Regions from separate parts of the Enterococcus sp. AZ177 genome, predicted to be linked through region 1. Evidence: riboswitches for the same ligand, from Rfam matches in the RefSeq annotation. Region 1 holds a riboswitch; each other region holds the start of a gene.
What was found. Region 1 has a riboswitch for magnesium ahead of IGJ34_RS05825 (phosphatase PAP2/LCP family protein). Riboswitches for the same ligand answer to the same signal wherever they lie in the genome.
Positions count from the first base shown of each region.

Region 2: another riboswitch for magnesium. It lies ahead of IGJ34_RS06645 (LCP family protein); the one in region 1 lies ahead of IGJ34_RS05825 (phosphatase PAP2/LCP family protein).
Region 3: another riboswitch for magnesium. It lies ahead of IGJ34_RS03500 (LCP family protein); the one in region 1 lies ahead of IGJ34_RS05825 (phosphatase PAP2/LCP family protein).

Region 1 is NZ_CP172944.1:1,182,483-1,187,829, reverse strand. It holds gene IGJ34_RS05835 (hypothetical protein) at 1-148, opposite strand, end outside; gene IGJ34_RS05830 (DUF2871 domain-containing protein) at 575-976, shown strand; gene IGJ34_RS05825 (phosphatase PAP2/LCP family protein) at 1,201-2,763, opposite strand; M-box (ykoK) riboswitch at 2,929-3,096, opposite strand; gene IGJ34_RS05820 (ABC transporter ATP-binding protein) at 3,303-5,144, opposite strand; gene IGJ34_RS05815 (ATP-binding cassette domain-containing protein) at 5,161-5,347, opposite strand, start outside.
Region 2 is NZ_CP172944.1:1,347,252-1,352,598, forward strand. It holds gene IGJ34_RS06635 (FtsW/RodA/SpoVE family cell cycle protein) at 1-586, opposite strand, end outside; gene IGJ34_RS06640 (FtsW/RodA/SpoVE family cell cycle protein) at 583-1,764, opposite strand; gene IGJ34_RS06645 (LCP family protein) at 1,761-2,687, opposite strand; M-box (ykoK) riboswitch at 2,979-3,148, opposite strand; gene alsS (acetolactate synthase AlsS) at 3,595-5,256, shown strand; gene budA (acetolactate decarboxylase) at 5,270-5,347, shown strand, end outside.
Region 3 is NZ_CP172944.1:722,229-727,575, forward strand. It holds gene IGJ34_RS03490 (hypothetical protein) at 1-190, opposite strand, end outside; gene IGJ34_RS03495 (DUF4303 domain-containing protein) at 422-919, opposite strand; M-box (ykoK) riboswitch at 1,185-1,353, shown strand; gene IGJ34_RS03500 (LCP family protein) at 1,485-2,402, shown strand; gene IGJ34_RS03505 (FAD-dependent oxidoreductase) at 2,551-3,885, shown strand; gene IGJ34_RS03510 (helix-turn-helix domain-containing protein) at 3,875-5,347, shown strand.

The sequences.
Region 1 (5,347 bases):
ACCACTTGAACCCAACAACGTGTTTGCGGCTTTCTTCTGGTGGGTACATCCTATTGACAGTTCCCCCCTCTTTATAGAAAATATAGGCCATCTCGATATCGTCTACTTCAAAACTAGATACCTCTAATGGATTATACGGAAACTTCATATCTCGTTCACATAAACTTTTTTTCGATCCATGCCAATTTTTTTATCTTTTCTGTAGCTTAGATCGTTTCAAATTCGCTTTTAGAGACCTATTTAAACTCTACTTTACAAACCATTTTATGCTCCTCTTTTCTGTTTGATATAGATTATTATTACGGGAGAAGTTTTTAACAACAACGAATATAAATGAAACGATTTTTTCACAAAGTACTTGGAATCCGGAAGAGCGAAAACGCCTTCATTAGACTTCGGTAGAAACGAATGTTTCATTAATTAACGATGCAAATCTCTCCATTTCGCTCATCAAAGCGTTCAGGATCGCATCTTCTTTGGATTTTTCACATTTATTTAGCAATAAATACCTAGAAAATGGCGATGTAGTTTGCTATAGTGAAGATGTTTGAAAAATATAAATTAGAGGTGGACAATGAAAAAATTAGTTAGAGTTAGTATGGTTTATATGATAGTTGGATTGTTAGCGGGTATTTTTTATCGTGAATTTACAAAATGGAATGACTTTACTGGCGAAACACAACTTAGTGTTCTACACACACATATTTTGATTTTAGGTATGTTCTTTTTCCTGATTGTTTTACTTTTGGAAAAAAACTTCCAATTGAGTAACGAGAAAAACTACAAAAAATTCTATATGATTTATAATATGGGGCTCGGTATCACTTTATTGATGATGATCGTTCGCGGTAGTTTACAAGTATTGGATTATCCAGAATCTGCAGCAATAGCTGGAATAGCTGGATTAGGACATATTATAATCACCGTCGGATTAGCTTATTTCTTCCAAGTTTTATTTCAAGCAGTCAAAGAGTAAGTTGATACGATATACAACTCTTTAAAAAATTTATGTTCTCACTGTATGGTCATTCGTTTAACCGTATAGAACATATTAAAAAGTACGCCCCTAAAGATAGAACAAAAAAATCTACCTTTAGGGGCGTACCCTATTTTTTTTCTTTGGAAACAATAAGGTCTTAAAAGATCCATCCAATGTTGTAACTAACAATTGACTAATGGACACTTGATGCTACACACATACTATTCTAAATTTAATTGTTTCTTCAATGCCAATGTAACTTTTTCTTTTTCTGTTTCAGGAATAATTTGATAAGAAATACCTTCCTCACCCGTATAACCATCACCAGTAAAGTCTTCGCCTTGCATTTGATAGCTTTCAATGTTCTCTAGTGCCTTTTGATAATTTTTCATCAACAGCATCATTTGATCTAATGTCATATCTGTCTGGCCATTTTCACCAATAACATCTAACAACTCTTGATAACGAAATACACTTTTCATCGACAGTAATTCTTTAGTCAACTGAATCGTCACTTCTCGCTGTCTTTTTTGTCTACCGTAATCCCCTAGCGGATCTTCATAACGCATCCTTGCGTACTGTAAGGTTTCCCAACCACCTAGATGCTGTTCCCCTTTAGGATAATGGATTCCTTCGGCGTCAAAGGCAAAATCATTATTAACAGTGACGCCTCCGACAGCATCACTTAATGCAGCTAATCCATCCATATTGATCACAAAATAATGATTGATTGGGATGTCTAAATAATGCTCGATCGTATCAATCATCATTTCCTCACCACCAAAAGAATGCGCATGATTGATTTTATCGTATGCCCCTTCTTTTCCAATAATTTCTACGTAGGCATCTCTAGGTATGCTTGTAATCGTTGTTTTCTTTAATTGATCATTAACTGTCACGACCATGATCGTATTTGCTCGAAAATCTGTTTGACGCTTTGAGTCATTTGCAATGCCTAGAAGTAAAAAACTTACGGGTTCACTATTGTTCAGTTCTACTGGCTTGGTGTTTCGATTCAGTGGTTGATATATTTTATCTGCTGTTTTTTGCACATTCTTAAACACAGTCGCGCCATATGCAGATGCACCTGCAACAGCCAATAACACAAGTGTTAAAGCGCCTAAAATCGTTTTTTGCACAAAACGTTTTTTATCATCTGACGTTGAAAATGTCCTGTTAAGGAACATTCTTTGAAGGCAAACGTACGAAAGATTTACCCATGAAAAACTTAAAAGAAATCCACCAATAACATCACTCGGATAATGGACTCTCAAATAAATTCGACTTATTCCAATCAAAACAACATAGAGGATCAACATCGTTTTTAAAAGTTTGTCTTTTCTTTTCTGTGTCACTAACAAAATTGAGCATACCAAGCACATAGCTAAAAGTGAATGACCACTTGGAAAACTGTATGACGAACGCTCAGCTAACTGCGACACATCAGGTCTTGCCCTTGCAACAATATGCTTTAAGATAAACCCCAAAGCACTAACAACCAAAACGTTACTACTCAGCCAAAATGCCAATAATGGTTGTTTTTTCCGCCAAAGTAAAAATGAACTAATTAAGCTTACACTAAAAATTGGTACAATGGTTGCCGTCTTAGCAAACAGATTCACACTGCTCGTAATCATCTCGTTTGGTTTCCAATTAAATTGATAAATCGCTGAATCAATCTGATGAAACCACGAGACATTCTGAACAACTAAAAAGGTCAGCACCACAAATAATATGGTACTTAAAATTGCGGGGGTAAACTTTTTTTCTTTATACGTATTCATGTTTAAAATCCCTTCATTTCGTAAATTAAATAACATCACTTACACATTGTCAGTATTCCTAAAAAAACACAAGTAGGCCCAATAACATTGCACGATCAGTCAATACATTCATTATTCGCCAAAAGAAAAAAGCCAAACATTTTTTTCCTAAGACGTTTGACTTTCAATCAATCTCATCGTCTGAGTTTTAGCACTATACAACGTAAAGAAACATTCTTAGCTATTTTATGAAAAGCCTTAATTCGACCATTCCTGTTTTACACATTGGCGTCTTTCGACGTTTCTGCGCAATAGCCTATGTTTGTATAGGAGCCTCACCTAACAAGGTTATTTATCTATTTATTTTTTTAAGAATACCGTTGACAAAGTTTTTTTTCAAGTTATTTTAAGGGACTTTATTTTTTCTTAATCAATATTAAGGAAGTTTTTTTTAGAAAAAAGAAAAGACTGAGACATCACTCTATGAGTCATATCTCAGTCTCAAAGAATCCGAAAAACCGGTAGGAGCAGAAACAACTCCCTCTTCTTTCAACTATTGTTTATTGATCTAGCTCTTCAAATTGAGAATTATAAAGCGATGCATAGTAGCCACCAGCAGCAAGCAACTCTTCATGTGTTCCTTGTTCTTTGATATCTCCGTCTTGCATATAAAGGATTTTATCTGCATCTTTAATTGTTGACAAACGGTGAGCGATAACGAACGATGTGCGGCCAGCCATCAAGTTATTCATGGCGCCTTGAATCAAGCCTTCTGTCCTTGTATCAACAGAAGACGTTGCTTCGTCAAGAATCAAAATCGGTTTGTCCGCTAAAATAGCGCGAGCAATGGTTAATAATTGTTTTTGACCTTGAGAAATATTAGAAGATTCTTCATTTAATTCCATATTATAACCACCTGGTAAGGTTTGGATAAAATGATGAACATGGGCAGCTTTTGCCGCTTCATAAACTTCTTCATCTGTTGCATCTAACCGACCATAACGTAGATTTTCCATGATAGTTCCTTTAAATAGCCATGTATCTTGTAAAACCATTCCGATATTTTTGCGTAAATCTGCACGGTTAAAGTCTTTGATATTGTATCCATCGATTTTGATCGCACCAGATGTTACATCGTAAAATCGCATCAATAGTTTGACCATTGTTGTTTTACCTGCACCAGTCGGCCCAACGATTGCCACTGTTTGACCAGGATCAACGTGTGAACTGAAATCATTGATGATGATTTTGTCTGGCGTGTAGCCAAAACGAACATGTTCAAAGTCGACCATTCCTTTGGCTTTGTCAAGTTTAACTGGGTTTGGTACTGTTTGTGCTTCTTCATCTTCTTCTAAGAATTCAAAGACACGTTCAGCTGATGCTGCCATTGATTGAAGTAAGTTTGAAACTTGCGCCAATTGAGCAATAGGTTGTGTCAAGTTACGAACGTATTGGATAAAGGCTTGGATATCTCCAACTGTGATTGTACCGTTATAGGCTAAAATCCCACCAAAAATCGCTACAGCAACATAGCCTAGGTTTCCTACAAAATTCATAATAGGTTGCATTAAACCAGAAAGAAATTGTGATTTCCAAGCTGATTTGAATAAAACGTCATTTTGCGTTTTGAATTCTTCAAGAGAGTTTTCTTCATCATTGAATAGACGTACGATGTTGTATCCACCGATTGTTTCTTCGACTTTACCATTGATAACCCCAAGATATTCTTGTTGTGTTTTAAAGTATTTTTGCGAATTTTTCACAACAATTAAAATCAAGATCATTGAAATCGGTACAATCAAAATAGCAATACCGGTCATTTGAACAGAAATCGATAGCATCATGACAATAACCCCAATGATGGTAAAGACTGATGTGATCAACTGAGTGATGGATTGGTTTAATGACTGTCCTAAAGTATCTACGTCATTGGTGATCCGAGATAATACTTCACCCGTTGTACGACTTTCAAAATAATTCATTGGCATGCGATTGATTTTTTCTGAAATTTCTTTACGCATCCGATACGTTATCTTTTGCGAAATCGTTGACATGATCCAGCCTTGAACAATCCCGAAAACAGATGCCACTAAGTAAAGTCCTAACATAAAGAGTAAGATTCCACCAATTTTATTGAAATCAATACCACCGGTTCCTTGATATTTTTTAATCAAGCCATTAAATAATTCTGTGATTGCTTGTGATAAGATTTTTGGACCCCAAATGTTAAATACAGTTGAAGCAATTGCAAAGATCATTACAAAGAAAACGGGTATTTTATAAGCACCAATATAGGAGATTAATTTTTTTAGTGTTCCTTTAAAATCTTTGGCTTTTTCCACTGGAGCGCCTTGTCCAGGTCCGCGTCCGCCACGAGGGCGATTTTGTGTTTGTTCTGCCATTATTATTCGCTCCTCCCTACTCTGCTTCTTCTATGCCTAATTCAGCATTGCTCAATTGTGATTGGGCAATTTCTTGATAGACAGTGGATGATTTCATTAGTTCATCGTGTGTTCCATGACCTACAACACGACCTTCGTTCAATACGATAATATTATCTGCATGAAGAATCGTAGAAATTTTTTGTGCAACAATGATTTGAGTT
Region 2 (5,347 bases), 160 kb from region 1:
TCCAAGAACAACCAGAAACAAGCACCACACCAAGAAATATCGAAATAAATACTAAACTTGTACCAAAATCTTTTTGATAAAACATCAAAGCAAAAACAGGTAGACTGACAAGGGATAATTCCCCTAATAATCGGAAATCTTCTTTCAAAGTAGAAGGATTTGAGGCCTTCTGCCGTCTTCTTGTCACGACATAGGCCAACATCAAAATATAGCCAAGTTTCATGAATTCTGATGGCTGAAATGAGAGTGGTCCTAGTCGAATCCAACGTTTGGTACCAGTTGCGGCGGCCATAACTGGGTCGTGAAATTTTATCAGCAAACTCATTAGTAACAGCGATAAACCATAAAGTGTAGGAGTAAATTTCCACAAATATTTAATTGGAATAAACATCGTGATAAACATTGCCACAATGCCTAAGATAGTCCATAGAAGTTGTTTTATCATCAAAGGAGTAATTGATTCAACTGACGGATCTGCATAAAATGCGCCATACTGGGCAATAAAGCCGACAACTATCAAAAGAAAAACAGGTAAAAGAAGCGCATAATTCACAGGTTCACTATTTGGATTTACGTTTTGTCTCATGCCAGTTCTCCTTGTTGCTTCCCTATTTCTCTCATTTCCGTCGCACGGGCATTCAATGCAATACCAAGTGTAATGCTCAATATCAGCAAACTAGATCCACCATAACTGATGAAAGGGAATGTCAATCCTGTCATAGGGATAAACCCTAACAAGCTCCCTACGTTTACGGATACTTGAAGTAAAAGTAACATCCCACAACCAATATAAAGATAGGAGTAATAAAGGATTTTTGATCTTATCGCAAGTAAAAATAAACGAGCAACCATAAAGAATACTAAAAATAAAATCCCTAAAGAAGCAATCAATCCCAGCTCTTCGATACAAATGGCAAAAATAAAATCTGTATCAGCAGCTGGCAGGAACCCCTTTTTTTGAATACTATTGCCTAAACCTAAGCCCCAAAAACCACCATTATGCATGGCATAATAAGCATTTGACGTTTGAAACCCTTTGCCAGTCGGATCAATGAAAGGATTTTGCATCACTTCGAAACGAGTTACTAAATACCCGAATTTTTCAGGCATCCAATTTGTTGGAATCGACAATAAAAGAACGGTTCCTAAACGTTTTATCGCAACGAAACCAATTAAAGCTATCGACATAAATAAAGGAGATAGTCCGCTGGATAAAAACAAGACTAAAACAAGGATAAAAATCATTGACGCTCCAGCAATATTTGGTTGTAAAGCTACAAAAAACATAAAGAACATAGCCACAAATAAAGAACGTTTATGATCTTTGAACCTAAAAGGAACGAGCGTGTCTGTTTTAGCCAAGTTTGCAGCTAAATAAAGAACGAGTACTAAAGGAACTAACTCAGATGGTTGAAACAAAAGTACGCCTAGATTGATCCAGCGCTTAGCACCACCAACACTTGTTCCAATAAAGGGCAAAGCAACAATAGATAAGAACGTCATCGCCAAAATAACATACATCATTTTAGGTTTACGAAGAACGGACAAGTTAATCCGATAAACAAAACTCATACACACGATACTAAAAAGAAAATACATCGTTTGTTTGATTGCTTTACTCGACGTTCCAAGGTCACTATCTAATAATTGATAGGAACTTGAACTATAGACCATTAAAATACCTATGATTGACAAAATAAAATAAGGGACCAAAACATAAAAATCTAAATAATGCATCTTAGAGAATCTTTTGGATTGTTTCATTTCGCTGCCCCATCATCCAAAAAGCTATGAATAGCTTCTTCATTTTGTTTCTCGTCTATTTCTAAGACACTTCCAGCATCAGTATAATCGTTAAATGCCCAGCTCCCTTTAACTGGTACAGATAAAGTTTCAAGCGTTTTGACATTGCCTGATAGAAAATCTTTTGCTAAATCTATAAGAAGATCAGTGGGGATATTCGTATCTAAGTAACCGACCGCTTCGCCCGCTATTTTCGGAAGTTGTAAGAAGGAGACAGCATCTTTAGATTGTTTTGCCAGTGCGTCCATAACTTGTTGTTGTCTTCTTACTCGACCAAAATCGCCCTCTTCATCCATTCGAAAACGAGCATACTGTAATAACGTGTTACCATCCATGAGTTGTTTGCCTTTTTTGATGTCGACATTGTCTAGGTTGATATCTTTTTCTGCATCGATTTCAATCCCTTTTGGATAAAGTTCATTGATTAATTGAACAAAATGAGTAAAATCTGCCGAAATATAATAATTGATTGGCAAACCAAATGAGTCATTGAGGACCTTTCGTGTTAATTCGGCTCCGCCGTACGCGTAAGCAGCATTGATTTTCTCTAACCCATGTCCAGGTATTGACACATAAGAATCTCTCATGATTGATATTAATTTTGGTTGTTTTGTTTCACTGTTATAGTGGGCGACCATTAATGTATCAGCACGTCCGCCATCTTCATCATCTTCACGACCGTCATCACCAATTAACATAATCGTGATCTCTTTCAGATTTGTCTGTTGATCACCAGAGAAGTTAGTATTCTTGCTCTTATTCACTTGGGATTGAGCCATTTTTTTTCCATTATGAAAATTTATTGCGGTGTAACTCCCAATTCCTGTAAAAATCAAGAGAACAAAAAGAATTATACAAATTAACCATTTTATTCCAGTTTTCATAGTTTATTCCTCGCTAATCATTTTAATTGATCATCAAATAAAGTTTGGCATTAGGAATTGATTTAGATGGGGGACAAAAAGATCTTTATACTAAAATAATGAATCACAGTAAGTCAAAATTAAAAGAAGTATCTCTAAACCATTAAATCACAATGAAGAGATGTTTTCTCCTTCGATTTGTATATCCACCTCCTGGAAATAAAATTCTGTCAACATTATCTATCAAAACAAAAAACCTTCGCTTAGAATAACTCAGCGAAGGTGGATTGATTTCAGCACAAAAAGAGCTTTTCATCATTCTCATCGTTGAGTTTTAGCACTATGAAACGTAAAAAGCAGAGCTTTTAGCTACTTTGTGAAAAGCCTTAATTCGACAATTCCTGTCCTACCCATTCCTGTCTTTCGACATTTTTGAGCAGTAGCCTGTGTTTCCATAGGAGCCTCACCTAACAAGTTATTCAGATCGCCCTAAATATAGTGAATATCTTCGTTAAAGTCAATAAAGTAAATATTAATTTTTTTATAATATGTCGATCTGAAACGGATATACTTGTTATTTAAAGTAGAAAATTCCGTTTTCTAGAGGGGTATAGCGGTCGAGTTGAAAAGAGTGGAAAATGACTACGTACTATTTTCTTTACTCTTTCTTAAACATAGCCTCAAATAATTGCTATCTAATGATTTAGAAAGAATATCGGAAAGTATGAACCTTTATGTTTCGATGTTCTCTTATTTTTGGGATCAAATGATTAAACAAATAATAGGCAACATGCTATAATTGAAATTGATACAGGGTTTGTAACTGTACTATAAAATACGGTTTTCCTTAATGTAGATTCTTTATATTCTTTTTTGTATAAGGGAATTGGTTTAATGAAACATGATTTCAGAAAGGGTGTAACACGTAATGGATAAAAGCAGAAATGGTGCCGAAGTGATTGTTGAGAGTTTGAAAAATCATCAAGTCGATTATGTCTTTGGAATTCCAGGAGCAAAGATTGATGGTCTGTTTAATGCGTTAGTCGATGATGGCCCAGAATTGATCGTAACGCGTCATGAACAAAATGCAGCCTTTATGGCAGCTGCCGTTGGTCGCTTGACTGGAAATCCAGGTGTAGTTGTTGCAACGAGTGGTCCAGGTGCGAGTAATCTCGCTACAGGGTTAGTAACGGCTACAGCAGAAGGCGATCCTGTACTGGCGATCGGTGGTCAAGTAAAACGAAGAGACTTATTAAAATTAACCCACCAAAGTATGAACAATGCAGCTTTATTCGAGCCAATCACGAAGTACAGTGCAGAAATTCAAGATCCAGAGACCATTTCTGAAGTCTTAGCAAATGCTTATCGATTGGCAAAGTCGTCAAAAAAAGGAGCTAGTTTTATCAGTATTCCGCAAGATGTAGTTGATGCTCCAGTAGAATCTGTCGGCATAAAACCATTGAGTGATCCGAAAATCGGCTCTGCTTCATCAAAAGATATCGACTACCTTTCACAACGGATTCAAGCGGCTGAGCTGCCTGTGTTATTGGTCGGGATGCGTGCCTCTACAGATAAAGAAGCAAAGGCAATTCGCGCAATCGTTGAGAAAACGAACATTCCAGTCGTTGAAACGTTCCAAGCTGCAGGAGTGATTTCTCGAAAATTAGAAGACCACTTCTTCGGACGAATCGGTTTGTTTCGCAATCAACCAGGTGATATGCTATTAAAACGCAGTGATTTGGTGATTGCGGTCGGCTATGATCCAATAGAATATGAGGCTAGAAATTGGAATGCAGAAGGAGATTCGGCGATTATAGTAATTGATGATACACCGGCTGAAATCGACCAATATTTCCAACCGGAACGAGAACTGATCGGCGACATTGCTGAGACATTAACCGTTCTTTTACCAAGTATTGAAGCGAAAGGATTATCTGATAAAGCGATAGGATATTTGGATTTATTGCATGAAAAACTGGTTAAACGAGACGATGTGAAAGAGAGGACAACAAAAGGATTGATTCACCCTCTAGAAGTGATCGAAACATTGCAAAATATAGTAACAGACGATATGACAGTCACTGTTGATGTAGGGAGTCATTATATTTGGATGGCTCGTCATTTTAGAAGTTATGAGCCGAGACATTTACTTTTTAGTAATGGGATGCAGACATTAGGTGTTGCTCTTCCTTGGGCGATTTCAGCAGCATTGGTTCGACCAAACACGCAAATACTATCAATTTCAGGGGATGGTGGCTTTTTGTTTTCTGCTCAGGATCTTGAGACGGCAGTCCGAAAAAAATTAAATATCATTCATTTGATTTGGAATGACGGACGTTATAACATGGTTGAATTTCAAGAGCAACTTAAATATCATCGAATTTCTGGTGTGGACTTTGGACCCGTCGATTTTGTGAAATATGCTGAGGCTTTTGGAGCCAAAGGATTACGCGCTGAGAATGTTCAAGAATTAAAAGCAGCAATTTTAAAAGGAATTGAAACAGAAGGACCTGTTGTGATCGATATTCCAATTGATTACCAAGATAACGAAAAACTTGGCGAAACGATTTTGCCAGATCAATTTTATTAGAAAGGTGATAACAATGACAAAAGAAACAGTCTTATATCAGCACGGAACTTTAGGAGCTTTAATGGCAGGCTTGATGGATGGGACTGAAACA
Region 3 (5,347 bases), 460 kb from region 1:
GAAAGCCTCCAACATTACCTGTTCGCATCAAATCTTTTGCATATGCTCCAGAAAAAGAAACGCCAAATAAATCGTGCCCATATTGATTGATTAAATCAAAACATTGAACCCCAGCAGCTTTATCATAGTCATATGCTTTCCCAATTGAATTTTTTGCCCATTGTACACCTTGTGCTTGTGTGATACCCATTTTTATTCCTTCTCTCTTTTTTTTTAAGTTTATAACACGTCTGTTATAGTGGAATTCCTATTTGTAGTATATAATGTTAACGTCTCCCAAACCTTTCAATTCACTGTCTTGATCCTGTTTAAATCCCACTTGATTAGTTATAGCCAATAATATAGAACATAATTTTAGTAGCTAAGAAAAAGGAAAAGGAATCAGAGCAAACAGATTTCTGTTTTACTGATTCCTTTTTCGCTATTCTATTTGAAAAAAATCTGACATGCCTATTTTTTCAAATCGTTCTTGTGAGTCGGCTGGCGTTTCATCATGATCATAAACGAGCAGTTTGAAGTCTTCTGTTTTTGGGATTCGTTTAAATGTTTCGTTATCGGTCAAAAGAATGAGTTGCTGGCAAAGCCATTCAAGAACTACCTCAATATCTTGTTCATCTTCTACCCAATCATCAAATAAATGAAGAGAGGCAAATCGCTGATTTTCATCCCAATCACCGGAATTGTACTTCATTTCTTCCAATTGTGTTTTAGTGTAGCCTTTAGTTGCGTAATAACTGGTTGTTTCTCGCCAAAGGTCTACTGTATTAAAGCATAAGTTGATTTCACCTTCCTCATAAATATTGCAGTCCAAAGCAAATGCATAAAATCGTTCATCGGAATGATCTAGTAAAAAATTGTCAATGCTGTCTGTTAAAAAGTTAAAAAAATACTCTTGCTGTTTTTCTAAAAAATGGTCCATTTATAGCCTCCAAAAGTTGGGTCTTTTAAACATTGAAACAGATAAAAGAAAGAATGTCTATCTAAAGTTTTTTTTTTAGTTGGATAGTCATTTTTTAAGAAAATATAAAGATTTTTTAGTGAAACGATTTATTAGCCAGCGTGGATTTTACCGTGGGAACAAGCACAGAGTCGGTTTAGTTTAGGAACATAACTACACAAGTTGGATAACGTCTATCAAATTTAATTTGACTTTGTGATTCGATACGATTATAGTTTAAAATGAATTAAATACTTGTTAGGTGAGGCTCCTATATAAACACAGGCTACTGCTCAGTAATGTCGAAAGACAGGTATGGGTAGGACAAAATTCGTCGAATTAAGGCGTTTTTCAAAGTAGCTAAAAGCAATGCTTTTTACGTTATATAGTGCTAAAACTCAACGAAGAGAAGAGTAAGGTACGTTCTAAATAAATGGCAAATGTCATCAATTTAAACGCCTATAGTCTAATCCCTTCGCTGAGTGCTCTTGGTGAAGTTTTTTGTTTTTATCCAATGAATTAGCGGAGCTATAGAAAGGAATAACCAATGAAGAAATCTGTAAAAATAGTGATTATCACGGTATTATCTATTCTTCTTGTCGTTGTCAGTGTAGGATGTTATGCAGCCATTTCATTCCAAACAGCCAAGGAAGAAAGTGAATCAACATTGTCCAATAAGAACCAGAATTTCACTGGTGATGAACAAGCAAGTGATAAAGAGTTGACTGTGATGATCGTCGGAAATGATTCAAGAGATGACGATGAAGACCAAGGGCGTTCAGATACGCTTATGGTAGCGCACTATGATGGGAAAACGAAGCAGCCTAAATTGATTTCGATTATGAGAGACAGCTATGTAACTTTTCCAGATGGCGGACAAGATAAAATAAACGCCGCATATGCATATGGTGGTGCACAAATGACAAAAGACGTGCTGAAAACGAATTTTGATTTACCAATCAATTATTATGTAGTCATGGATTTTAAAGAATTTAGTGATATTATTGACGAGCTTTATCCAAAAGGGGTAACGATTGACGCTGAAAAAGATATTAATTTAGACGGTGTGGATATCTTTAAAGGGAAACAAACATTACATGGTAATAGTTTACTGCAGTATGCTCGTTTTAGAATGGATGAAGAAGGCGATTTCGGTCGGATCAGACGTCAACAACAGGTGATGGATGCTTTAGTAGAGCAATCTAAAGATTTGATTCCAATTTGGGAATTACCACAAGTAGCAGGGAAAATGGTCGGAAAAATCGATACAAATGTACCCACAAGTCTTCTAATCGATTTAGCAAAAGATTTTCTAACTGGAAAAGTGAAACCATTAAAATCACTATCTGTTCCCGTAGAAGGGTCATGGAACTTCAATGATTATACTGAATCTGGAAGCGTGATTGAATTAGATGAACAAACGAATGCTGAAGCGATTCAGAATTTTATGAAAGACAAAGAATAACATAATGGATCCGTTTGCTCTCCTTGATGTGGGTAAACGGATTTTTTTATAAAAACGGAAAGTAAATCAGTTTAATTCTATGCGATTAGACCAAGCGTATGCTATTCTTTAAGAAAGCGTTTTTTTTATTTAGAAGGAAGGGTTTACTATGAAAGTTGTGATCATTGGTGCATCTTTTGCTGGCGTGTCGGCTGCTTTGGCTATTAGAAAAAAACACCCCGTTGCAGAAATTCATTTAATCGAGAAACAGGAAACGATTGGTTATTTGCCGGGAGGAATCAACCGGTATTTTAATAAAACAAGCGAATCTATTCAAACTGCAGAGTTTATTTCAGAACAACAATTAATAGAAAAGGGTATTTCTTTGTTGTTAAATGCCAAAGTGGTCAGTATGGATTCGAAACAGTATATCGTTAAGTATGAAAAACAAGCAGCAACGTTTTTTATGTCTTTCGATAAATTGATTTTAGCGACAGGTTCTAGTCAATGGTCGCAGAAAATTCTGGGTAGTGATTCAGAAAAGGTATTAAAATATAAATTTTTACCTGGCGTTTTACAAGCTATTGAACGATTGGAAAGGAGTGATAAAGTAGCCTTGATCGGTGGTGGACAAATCGGTGGGGAAGCAGCAGATATGCTGTTGAAAAAAGGAAAAGAAGTGCATCTTTTTGAGCGGATGGATTATTTATTATTCAAGTATTTCGATGAGGAGATGATACGACCAGTACAAGCCGAAATGGAGTCTCGAGGTGTTGTATTTCATTTTGATGAAATGGTTGAAAAAGCGATCGACACAGATGAAGGTCTACTGATTGAAACAAAGAAATCTAAACTGTTATGTGATAGTGCGATTTTTGCGATGAATGTCCGTCCGGATCTAGGCTATTTGGATGAATCTATTCAAACGCATACAGATCAGACTGTTTTTGTAAATGAGTACTTGCAAACCTCTCAAACAGATATTTTTGCAATCGGTGACTGTATTCAGGTCCAGTATGGCGTGTCAAAGGACTCTTTTTACATTCCTTTAGTGAATAATGCGGTTAGAGCTGGCTTAGTTGTAGCTCAAAATCTTGTTGAACCAACAACACCATTTGTCGGCTCGCTTCGAACGATTGGAACAAAACTTGTTGATTATTATATCGCAAGTACTGGGTTGACGGAAGCAGAGGGGCTCTTTCACGGGCAGTCAATTGCTGTTGCCCATGTTCAGCAAAAAAGTGCTCAATTTTCAGGATGTGAAAAAATTTGTGGAAAAATTATTTTTGAAAAAGAGAGCCACAAAATTTTGGGAGCACAATTAATTTCCAAAGCAAATATTTTAGAGAAAATCAACACACTAGCACTTGGTATTCAAATGGGTCAAAAACTTGAAGCGCTTTATCAAAAAGATTTCTTGTATCATCCATATTATTCCAACGTGATTGACATCACGAATCAGTTAGGATTTGAAGGATTGTGGAGTGATACGGATGAAAATTGAAGAATTATTAGATAAGAAAGAAGCAAGAGAAATCGGGATTTTAAAGAAAGTAATTTTGGCTGGCGGTCGAATTGCAGATCATGAGTTGCTAGATTATTTAGGGGTTTCAAAGGCTTCTTTAGAAAGTGATTTGAAGGAATTAAGTTATTACTTGAAACCTTACGAAAAGGACTGTTCCCTTTTTTATGATGGACAATGGGTGGCTATTCACTTGTCTGATCATTTTTCAGTTAGTAAGGTTTTGGATGATTATGTCCGCGCATCAGTCAAATTTCAATTGATCGATTATTTATTTCATTATCGAGAATTTACGATCGTTCAGCTCACTACAAAATTTATGATCAGTGAATCTTCGTTATTTCGAAAGATCAAAGAGTTAAATTTAATAGTAAAAGAATTTGATCTTAAAATTCGTAATGGTCAGCTAAAAGGGGAAGAGTTGCAAATCCGCTATTTTTATTTTCAAATTTATTGGTTTTTGACGCCTTATGATGTACATCAAGAAAAAACATTGACCATTCAAAATGCAAGAATCATTGAAGCACTCGAAAAAGCTTTATCGCTTTCTTTTGAAGAACAAGGCAAATTGAAGATTAGTTTGTGGCTGACGATCAGTAAAAAAAGAATTGCGGTACAGCCGAAAGAGTACAAAGGATTATCTAGTAAGAGTCAGGGATACGAACAGGATCCTTTTTTTAAAACATTGCGCTCTTTTGTTTTGCGTTTCTTTAGCCGCTATCCACTTGAAATCGATGAAGAAGAAAGCCTATTGCATTATATTTTTTTAATGAGTATGTCCGTTTTGGCTGAATCGGATTTCGCTGAGTATAGTTTGATTCGAGGTAGACGTACACCGACTTCATTAGCGGATACATTCGTGTTGGAGCATGTGATTTTATATTATCGGCCAAAAAAATTTTTCCCGGATCTGGAGAAAAAAATCTTCTATTATTTTTCTCAAATTCATAGTCGGCTCTATTTTTTTAAAGGAGAGTTGGAGTTATTTGATCGCGAGAATATTTGGCAGAAAGAACAAAGTCTTTCCAGTCATCAGTTGGCGGACTTCTCCCGTGTGCTTTTAGATAAAAGTTTGGAATGTTTTGATCGTCATTATGAAAAAGGCAATAGCTTACATGAATGGTCGTTAGTGAAATATCTTAGTGTGCTGGCAATTATTGATTTTGACATTGTTGGTGAAACTCGAATTGGAATCGATTTAAAGATGGACCACTTATATAAAGAAGTTATGACGCAAGTATTGGTTTTGAGTTTGAAGAATTTAAATGGCTTAACGATTGAAACTTACAATGCCCAAAAAAGCTATGATTTGATGATCACAAATGTTATGAAGCCGAATGTATATCGTTCAGTAAAGGAAGTATACGTGTTATCCGAGTTAGGCTCAACTTACGATATCAATCAAATTAGGAAGAAAATCAGAGCATTACACAATAAAAGATGA